Regions from separate parts of the Sinomonas sp. RB5 genome, predicted to be linked through region 2. Evidence: riboswitches for the same ligand, from Rfam matches in the RefSeq annotation. Region 2 holds a riboswitch; each other region holds the start of a gene.

Region 1 (3,265 bases), on a different contig from region 2:
GCGCTCGCGCTGCGCCTCGCCGACGCCCCGTCGGGCAGCTGGATCATCGACACTCCCGGGATCCGCTCGTTCGGGCTCGCCCACGTGGACCCCGACCGGATCCTGCACGCCTTCGCCGACCTCGAGCCGGGCATCGAGGCATGCGAACGCGGCTGCCGGCATGACGCCGCGGCAGTGGGCTGCGGCCTCGACGCGTGGGTCGCCGGCGGGCACGCGGGCGACGCCGGCCCGGCCCGCCTCGCGTCGCTGCGCCGCCTCCTCGGGGCCGGCCCGCGGGAGGAAGCGCAGGACGAGAAGGAACTCGGCGTCTAGGCTGTGCTCCCGTCTCGGCTGTGCCTCGCGGCCGGCGCGCGCCCCAGGGGATAGCGTGGGGTCCATGACCTCAGTGACCGAGACCTCGTACAACGACGACCTCCGCCTCGCCCACGTCCTGGCGGACTCGGTCGACGCCCAGACGATGGAGCGGTTCAAGGCCCTCGACCTGAAGGTGGAGACCAAGCCGGACCTGACCCCGGTCACCGACGCCGACCGCGCCGCCGAGGAGGCGATCCGCGGGCAGCTCTCCCGCTCCCGGCCCCGCGACGCGGTGGTGGGCGAGGAGTTCGGGACCACGGGCCACGGTTCCCGCCGCTGGATCATCGACCCGATCGACGGCACCAAGAACTTCGTCCGCGGCGTGCCCGTGTGGGCGTCCCTGATCGCCCTGGCCGACGGCGACGAGATCGTGGTCGGCGTGGTGAGCGCCCCGGCCCTCGGCCGGCGGTGGTGGGCGGCCAAGGGCACCGGCGCCTACACGGGGCGCTCCCTCGCCTCCGCCACGCGGCTGAAGGTCTCCGACGTCTCGAAGCTGCAGGACGCGTCGCTGTCCTATTCCTCGCTCTCGGGCTGGAAGGAGCGCGGGAGCCTCGAGGACTTCCTCGGCCTCACCGACGAGGTCTGGCGGACCCGCGCCTACGGGGACTTCTGGTCCTACTGCCTCGTCGCCGAGGGCGCCGTGGACATCGCCACAGAGCCCGAACTCGCCCTCTACGACATGGCCGCCCTCGTGCCCATCGTCACCGAGGCGGGGGGCCGCTTCACCTCCCTGGACGGGCAGGACGGCCCGTGGGGCGGCAACGCGCTCGCGACCAACGGCATCCTGCACTCCGAGGTGCTCGGCAAGCTGAACCCCGGCCGCGACGACCTCCTGCCGGGCTGACGCGGGCCCCGGCAGCCGGCCCGCGCCCCGTCACCGTTCGTCACACTGACCCGCTGCGCGCCGCCCGGCGTGCGCGGCCCTCCCGCGTGCCCTAGGGTCTTTGCCAAGGTCACGAGTGCCAGCGCGAAACCCCGGTTTGCTGGCCGGCAACCCTCCCAGACGCGGCGGGGTGCCCCGGGTGACGACCGGGCCGGTCCGGAACGGATGCGGCAAGCGCGGACCCGAGGGTCCCTCGCCTGTGAGGAACGCCGATGAGCACTGTCCTGTCCCCCACCGCCGACGCTGCCGAGCTGAGCGCGCGGTACCCCGACGCGCTCGAGCCACTCGCCGCCGTCGTCGGCGCCGACCTCGCCGCGCCGCTCGTGACCGGCGGGAGCGTCCGGTACGCCAATCTCGACTACGCGGCCTCGGCCCCGGCGCTGGCCGAGGTCGCCGACCACCTCACCGAGGTGCTGCCCTTCTACGCGAGCGTGCACCGCGGCGCCGGCTACGCCTCGCAGATCAGCACGAGCGTCTACGAGAACGCGCGCGGAACCGTGCGCGCCTTCGTCGGGGCGAGGCCGGACGACGCGGTCGTGTTCACGCGCAACACCACCGACTCCCTCAACCTGCTCGCCGGCTGCGTCCCGCCCGGCCTCGACGTCCTCTACCTGGACATCGAGCACCACGCGAACCTCCTGCCCTGGCAGGGCCGCGCGCACCGCAGCGTCGTCGCCGCGGACACGGTCGCCGAGACGCTCGAGCGCCTCGGCGCAGAGCTCGCCCACGGCGGGGTGGGCCTCCTCGCCGTGACCGGGGCCTCCAACGTCACCGGGGAGGTCCTCCCCCTCGCCGAGCTCGCCGCCCTCGCCCACGCCCACGGGGCCAGGATCCTCGTCGACGCCGCCCAGCTGGCCCCGCACCGCCGGATCGACATGGCCGGGGACCCCGGAGCCTCGACGGGCATCGACTACGTCGCCTTCTCGGGCCACAAGCTCTACGCCCCCTTCGGCAGCGGCGTGCTCGTGGGCCGGCCGGACTGGCTCGACGCCGGCCGGCCGCACCTCGCCGGCGGCGGCGCCGTCAGCGAGGTCCGCCTCGAGTCCGTGGCCTGGGCCACCGGGCCGGCCCGGCACGAGGCCGGCTCCCCCAACGTCCTCGGCGCGGCGACGCTCGCCCGCGCCGCCGAGGTCCTCGGCGCCCTGGACCCCGTCGCGTGGACCCGCCACGAGGAGCAGCTGCGCGCCGCGCTCGTGGACGGCCTGGAGGCGATCGACGGCGTCGGCGTCCACCGCCTCTTCGCCGACGCGCCGTCGGCGATCGGGGTGGTGAACTTCTCGATTGCCGGCTACGACGCGGGCCTCGCGGCCGCCTACCTCTCCGCAGAGCACGGCATCGGCGTGCGGGACGGGCGATTCTGCGCCCATCCTGCCCTGACCCGGCTCGGGCTGCCCGCGGGCTCCCTGCGGGCCAGCTTCGGCGTCGGCTCGCGGCTCGAGGACGTCGAGCGGCTCGTGGGAGCGGTCAGCCAGCTCGTCGAGGCCGGGCTGGGCATCGACTACGCCGTCGACGCCGGGCGCTGGGTCCCTGCCCGGGACACCCGGCCGTTCCCCGCCTGGGCGCCCAACACCCCGGGCACCGCGGGGGCGGCGCCGTGCAGCCTCGGCGAGTGAGCGGCGTCGTCCGCACGCCCTAGGGGCCGCGCCCGACGTAGAGTGGGGAGCCGGAATCCTCGAAAGGAACTGATGGGACGCGGCGGGCCGAAATTCGACGACGCGCGGCGGCGCGAGCTCGCCGGGGCATTCTCCGCCGGCGGCGAGCACTACGAACGGGTCCGCCCCGGCTACCCGAGGGAGGCGGCCGACTGGATCGTCCCGGACGGCGCGCGCACCGCGGTCGATCTCGGGGCCGGCACCGGCAAGTTCACCGAGCTGCTCGTGGCCCGCGGCCTCGCCGTGACCGCCGTGGACCCGTCCGCGGACATGCTGGCCCAGCTCGCCGCCAGGCTCCCCTCGGTCACGTGCGTCGCTGCCCCCGCCGAGCGGACCGGGCTGCCGGACGCCTCCACGGACGTGGTGGTCGCCGCCC
Region 2 (3,265 bases):
GGGGAAGGGCGAGGGGGCGGGCGGGGACTCAGAGCGCGCCGAGGCGGGCCAGGCGGCGCCGGGCGGCGGCCTCGCTCGGCGCCATCGGGCCCAGCGCCCGGCCGATGACGGCGAGCGTCGCCTTCGCGGCCCCCGCCAGCGGCAGCGGCACGGGCCCGAGCCGCGGACGCGAGAGCCCCAGGAGCTCCAGATGCCGTGGCGGAAGCGTGTCGAGGACCGCGCCGAAGAGCAGCGCGTAGCCGGGCTTGAGGAGCGGGTCCAGCGGCGGGCGCCGGATGAAGGCGACCACCTCGTCGACGCGGGGGCCGCCGGAGAGCTGCCCCGCGGCGTCGTACGCCCGGATGCGCTCCGCGAGGTCAGCCTCGGTGCGGGGCGGGTCCGCGACGCCCATGAGCTCGCCGGCCGTGGCCCACTCGGCCACGTAGCGGTCGGCGCCGCCGGGAACCGGGCCGTGGAAGGCCTCGTAGCTGCGCAGGAACGCGTCGGTGAACGCGATGTGCACCCACTCGGCGAGGGCCGGATCGTTCGCGGAGTACTGCTCGTGCGCGCCGCCCGGCGAGACGTAGGTGCCGGTCACCGGCACGTGCACGCCGCGCACCCACGCGCAGGCCGCGCGGGCGGCCGCGGTGTCGCCGTAGGTGACCGTGAAGATCCAGCGGATGGTCCCGGCCAGGCGGCCGAGGGGGTCCGCGCGGTAGTTGGAGTGGTCCACCACCCCCGCCAGCACGCCGGGGTGGAGCGCCTGGGTGAGGAGCGCGCGGATTCCGGCGGCGATCGTGGACATGGAGCCGTGCACCGCCCAGACGGCGGAGTCGGGCGGGAAGAAGCCCGCGTCGTCGCCGCCCTCGAGGGCCGTCTCCCACGCGGGGATGGTCTCGGACTCGCCGGCGAACGTCAGGCGGAGCCGCTTCCGCAGCGGCCCGAGCATGTCAGGGGACACCCCTCCAGAGTACGTCGGGTCCAGAGTTACGTCGGGCGCACGGAGCATGCCGGGGCCCCCTCCGTTGAGGCGGAGCCGGGGCCCCGGCAGCGTGGCTGTGCGCCAGTAGGTCTACTTTGCCCAGTACACGTGGTTGGTGAGGGGGCGGAAGTCGTCCTGGCCCGAGATGCTGACAACCTCGCCGATCAGGATGACGTGGTCCCCCGCGTCCACCCGCTGCCAGAGGCGACACTCAACACGCGGGACGTCGGGGGCCACGACGGGCGAGCCCACCACGCCGGGCTCCCAGTCCAGCCCGGCGAACTTGTCCGTCCCCTTCGCCGCGAACCGCTGCACGAGGTCCCGCCGGGACTCGGAGAGGATGTGCACGGCGTAGTTGTCGGTGTTGATCCATGTCGCAAACGAGCTCGACGACTTGTCCACCGCCCACGAGACGAGCGCCGGATCCAGGCTGATCGACGTGAACGAATTGCTCACGAGGCCCGCGAGGGTGCCGCCGTCCGAGGTGGTGATGACGGCGATCCCCGTGGCCCAGCACCCCATGGCCCGGCGCAGGTCGGCACCGGTCACGAGGTCGAGCGGGGTGGCAGTCATGAGTCCTCCAGCGAAACGGCCGGACGCCCGCGGTTCCGGGCGCCGTACTTGCCGCGGATGGCCACCGCGGCCGGATCCTCATCTGGGGCACCCCACTACGGGAGAGGGTTGCCGCCCGGCCAGCCAGAGCTTCGCACCGGGACTCTTGATCCTGCCTTCCACCCTACGAAAAGCGTCTCCGAGGCGTCCACCGTCCAGCCGTGGCCTGGGACACAGAAGGTCACATTGAACTTTGTTACGCGACCCTGCACGCCTTTTTTGGCCGGTTTGCATCCGGCGCGCAACAGTGAGGTGACCATCCCGAGCGGCCGAGAGATCTGGCTCCGTGACGCCGCAGCAACCATGGCCCTCTGCACAGGACCACCCTCTGCGCAGAACCACAGGTGCTACCGCCAGAACCGATGGAGAGAGAGCCATGACGTCTGTCCTCGAACCCCCCACGACCGCCACCAGCCAGCTCGATCCCGAGCGGATCGCCTTCTGGGAGGACGCCGCGCGGCGCCTGACGTGGGCCGAGCCGTGGGACGCCGCCCACACGTGGATCCCCGCGGACCCCTCCACCGACACACCGCCCGTGATCCGCTGGTTCGAAGGTGGGCGCCTGAACGCGGCCGTGAACTGCGCCGACCGCCACGTCGCCGCCGGGCGCGGGGACAAGGTGGCCCTGCACTTCGAGGGCGAGCCGGGCGACCGCGTCACCGTCACGTACGCCGACCTGCAGCGCCGGGTCTCCCAGGCCGCGAACGCCCTGCTCGCGCTCGGGATCGGCCAGGGCGACCGCGTGGTGATCTACCTGCCCGTGCTGGTCGAGACCGTGGTCATCACGCTCGCATGCGCCCGGATCGGCGCGGTGCACTCGCTCGTGTTCGGCGGCTTCTCGGCCGAGGCGCTGCGCTTCCGCGTCGAGGACACGGGGGCCAAGCTGCTCGTCACCACGGACGGCCAGTACCGCCGCGGCAAGGCCGTGCCGGTGAAGGAGAACGCCGACGCCGCGGTGCGCGGCGGAGCGGCCGGCGGGGACAACGCCGTCGACCACGTCCTGGTGATCCGCCGGACGGGCTCGGAGATCGCGTGGACGCCGGGCCGCGACGTGTGGTGGCACGAGCTCGTCGACGCTCAGCCCGAGGTCCACGAGGCCGAGGCGTTCGAGGCCGAGACGCCGCTGTTCATCATGTACACCTCCGGCACCACGGGGAAGCCCAAGGGCCTGGTCCACACGACCGGCGGCTACCTCACCCAGGCGTCCTGGAGCCACGAGTACCTGTTCTCCCACCCCGACCCGGCACTGCGGGACGCGGACGTGCACTGGTGCACCGCGGACCTCGCCTGGGTCACGGCGCACACGTACGAGATCTACGGGCCGCTCTCCAACGGCGTCACGCAGGTGATCTTCGAGGGCACCCCGAACACGCCGCATCCGGGCCGGCACTTCGAGATCATCCAGCGCTACGGGGTGACGAGCTACTACACCGCGCCCACGCTCGTGCGCTCGCTCATGGGCTGGTTCCCGGAGGGAGTGCCCGCGGAGTACGACTTCTCCTCGGTCCGGGTGTGCGGCACCGTCGGGGAGGCCGTGAACCCGGAGGCGTGGCGGTGGCTTCGCTCGAACATCGGGCGCGGCGAGGTGCCGATGGTGGACACGTGGTGGCAGTCGGAGACCGGCGCGACCGTGCTCTCGCCGCGGCAGGCCGACGCTGCGTTCAAGCCCGGGTGTGCCACCAGGGCGCTGCC
Region 3 (3,265 bases), on a different contig from region 2:
GTCCATGAATTCCTCGGCGCGATCGTAGCGCTCATCGTGCGGCACCTGGGTGTCGAGGCCGAGGTTCCGCGCGGCCGACTCCTGGTAGGAGGTGACGATGTTCCACGCGAGCCGGCCGCCCGTGAGGTGGTCCAGCGTGCCGAACCGGCGGGCCAGGAGGTAGGGGTGGTCGTAGGTGACGGAGGCGGTGACGCCGAAGCCGAGCCGCTCGGTGGCCGCCGCGAGGGCGGACACGATCAGCAGCGGGTCGAGGGCCGGGTACTGGACCCCGCCGCGGACGGCCGCGTCGGCGCTGCCGCCGTAGACGTCGTACTGGCCGAGCACGTCCGCGAAGAAGATCCCGTGGAAGCCGCCGTCCTCGAGGGCCTTGGCGAGCCCGGTCCAGTAGCCCAGCTCCGCGAAGCGGTGGGCCTGCGAGTCGGGGTGTCGCCACAGGCCCGGCGACTGGTGCACCGGCACGAGCATCTCGAACGCGTTCAGCAGCAGGGGCTTGGTCACGGGGTTCCTTCCGGATTCGGGTTCCGTGGGCGGGGACTTGGGGGGGGCGGACGACGGCGGGCGGCGCCTCAGGCGCCCGCTCCGCCCTCCGCGGTGGCCGGCTGGGCGGCGCGGAGGCCGACCGGGTCCTTGGCGGCGAGGGCCGCCGCCGTGGTGAGGACGCCGAGCACGGCGAACCAGCCGCACACGAGCCACGGCGCCCCGCCCCCGGCCTGGAGCAGGGCCGCGGCGACGAGCGGGGTGACCGCCGCGGAGAGCACGGTGCCGACCTGGTAGCCGAACGAGACTCCCGAATAGCGCAGCTCGGTGGGGAACTGCTCGGCGAACCAAGCGGCCTGGGGGCCGTAGATCGCGTCATGGAGGATGTTCATCCCGACGAGGAGCACGAGCGGGAGGAAGGCCAGGCTTCCATGGTCGAGGAACCAGAAGAACGGCCAGATGAGCACCACCACGCCCACGGAGGCCGCGACGGCGATGCGCCGGCGCCCGATCCGGTCGGAGAGCCAGCCCCAGAACGGACCCGAGAGCAGCCCGATGGCGGAGACGATGAGGATCGCGGCCAGGCCCGAGGTGGTGTCGTGGCGGCGGTCCTTGAGGTACCCGAGGATGTACACGGTCATGAGCGTGTAGATGGCGGGCTGGACGAGCCGCATGCCGATGGTCACGAGGATTCCGCGCGGGTGCTCGCGCAGCACGCGCGCCACGGGCCGGGCCACGGTGCGCGCGGCATCCTTGACCGCCGTGAACTCCTCTGCGTCGGTCACGCCCAGGCGGATCCACAGGCCGATCAGGACGAGGACGCCGGAGAGGAGGAACGGCAGCCGCCACCCGAACGACTGGAACTGCTCAGGGGTGAGGAACCCCTGCGTGAGCGCGTACGCGCCGGTGGCCAGGAGCATGCCGGCCGCCGAGCCCACCTGCGTGAACGAGCCGAAGAGTCCGCGCCGGCCGGCCGGGGCGTGCTCGACGGAGAGCAGCGCGGAGCCGCCCCACTCGGCGCCGGCGGAGAGGCCCTGGATGAGCCGGAGTCCCACGAGTCCCACCACGGCGAGGATGCCGATGGAGGCATAGTTCGGCAGGACGCCGATGAGGGTGGAGGCGATGCCCATGGTCAGCAGGGAGGCCACGAGCAGGGCCTTGCGGCCGATCCGGTCCCCGAGGTGGCCGGAGATGACGCCGCCGAGGGGCCGCGCGATGAACCCGACCGCGTAGGTGGCGAACGAGGCCAGGACGCCCACGAGCGGGCTCGCGTCGGGGAAGAACTGCTTGTTGAACACGAGGGCCGAGGCCGTGCCGTAGAGGTAGAAGTCGTACCACTCGATGGTGGTGCCGACGAACGCCGAGGCGAGGATGCGGCGCTTGGCGCGCAGGGCGGTGCCGAGTCCCGGCTCGGTTCTCAGGAGGGTGGCCATACAGGTCCTCTTCGGGTCGCGGCGCGAGGCTCGCTCAGGCGCCATACTTACGGCGCCGGGGGCCCGCGCGCCGTCGAATCCTCACCTGGGGCACCCCACTACAGCCGGAGGGTTGCCGTCCGGCAAGCCAGGGCTTGATGCCGGAACTCTTGATTCTTCGCCCAGTCTGCCGGTGGGCGCCCCGCCTGACGAAACGCACCCGTCACGGAGGTTCACACTCGCCCCGCCCCGCCTCCTGAAGGTCAGCTCCTGAAGGTCACCTCCTGAAGGTCAGCTCCTGCGGGAGCGACCCGCTGGACCTGACTTCCAGGACGTGACTCTCAGGAGGTGACCTTCAGGAGGTGACTTCCAGACGGAGGGGGCTCAGTAGTCGGGGTTGCTCGGGATGATGAGCCCCGTCTCGTACCCGTACACGACCGCCTGCACCCGGTCGCGCAGGTGCAGCTTGGTCAGGATCCGGCGCACGTGGCTCTTCACGGTGGCCTCGGAGAGGAAGAACCGGTGCGCGATCTCCGCGTTGCTCAGGCCCTCGCAGATGGCCCGCAGGACCTCGAGCTCGCGCGGCGTCAGCTCCTTGAGCAGGGGGTCCGGGGCGGCGCCGCCGTTGCCCCGGGCGGGCGCGCCGGCGCTGCGGACGTAGGTCTCGAGGAGCCGCTGGGTCACGCGGGGACTCACGACGGCGTCCCCGCTGGCCACGAGCCGCACGGCCTGGACGAGTTCGGCGGGCGCCACATCCTTGAGCAGGAACGCCGAGGCGCCGGCCTGGAGGCCGGAGAACGCGTACTCGTCGAGATCGAAGGTGGTCAGGATGATGACCCGGGCAGGGCTGTGGGCGGCGGCGATGCGCCGTGTGGCCTCGATGCCGTCCATGACCGGCATCCGCACGTCCATGAGCACCACGTCGGGGCGCAGCGACTCGGTCAGCTTCACGGCCTCGGCGCCGTTGCCGGCCTCGCCGACCACCTCGATCCCGTCCTCGGACTCGAGGACGAGCCGGAAGCCCATCCGAAGCAGCGGCTGGTCGTCGACGAGCAGGAGCCTCAAGGGCCCCTCGCCGTGGTGGTGCTCCGTCTCGCTCATGCGTCCCCCTCCGCCCAGTGCTGCTCGTCCACCTGCAGCTCGGTCTCCACGACCCATCCTCCCCCGGCCCGCGGGCCCGCGCGGAGGGTGCCGCCGTAGAGGGCGGCCCGCTCACGCATCCCGGCGATGCCGCCGCCCGTCCCGAGGCGAGGCTGCGCGCCGTCGGCCGCCGCGCCGTCGTTCTCGATCCGGACCCGCACGGTGCTGCCCTCGCGTGCCAGCTCGACCTCGACGCGGGAGACCCCGCGCCCGTACCGGAGCGCGTTGGTCAGGGA

What was found. A riboswitch is a leader RNA that binds a small molecule or an ion and turns the genes downstream of it on or off. The one in region 2 is predicted to bind S-adenosylmethionine.
Region 1: it holds a riboswitch for S-adenosylmethionine, as region 2 does, so the genes downstream of both, ACVWWH_RS13755 (aminotransferase class V-fold PLP-dependent enzyme) here and acs (acetate--CoA ligase) in region 2, are expected to answer to the same signal.
Region 3: it holds a riboswitch for S-adenosylmethionine, as region 2 does, so the genes downstream of both, ACVWWH_RS11515 (MFS transporter) here and acs (acetate--CoA ligase) in region 2, are expected to answer to the same signal.

What each region holds. Positions count from the first base shown of each region.
Region 1 covers NZ_JBSSGJ010000011.1:121,848-125,112, forward strand. The annotation lists gene rsgA (ribosome small subunit-dependent GTPase A) at 1-312, shown strand, start outside; gene hisN (histidinol-phosphatase) at 377-1,198, shown strand; SAM riboswitch class IV at 1,306-1,420, shown strand; gene ACVWWH_RS13755 (aminotransferase class V-fold PLP-dependent enzyme) at 1,450-2,850, shown strand; gene ACVWWH_RS13760 (class I SAM-dependent methyltransferase) at 2,923-3,265, shown strand, end outside.
Region 2 covers NZ_JBSSGJ010000013.1:83,115-86,379, forward strand. The annotation lists gene ACVWWH_RS14890 (oxygenase MpaB family protein) at 29-928, opposite strand; gene ACVWWH_RS14895 (flavin reductase family protein) at 1,052-1,534, opposite strand; SAM riboswitch class IV at 1,574-1,685, opposite strand; SAM riboswitch class I at 1,827-1,942, shown strand; gene acs (acetate--CoA ligase) at 1,950-3,265, shown strand, end outside.
Region 3 covers NZ_JBSSGJ010000008.1:177,558-180,822, reverse strand. The annotation lists gene ACVWWH_RS11520 (LLM class flavin-dependent oxidoreductase) at 1-498, opposite strand, end outside; gene ACVWWH_RS11515 (MFS transporter) at 567-1,910, opposite strand; SAM riboswitch class IV at 1,949-2,065, opposite strand; gene ACVWWH_RS11510 (response regulator) at 2,274-2,990, opposite strand; gene ACVWWH_RS11505 (sensor histidine kinase) at 2,987-3,265, opposite strand, start outside.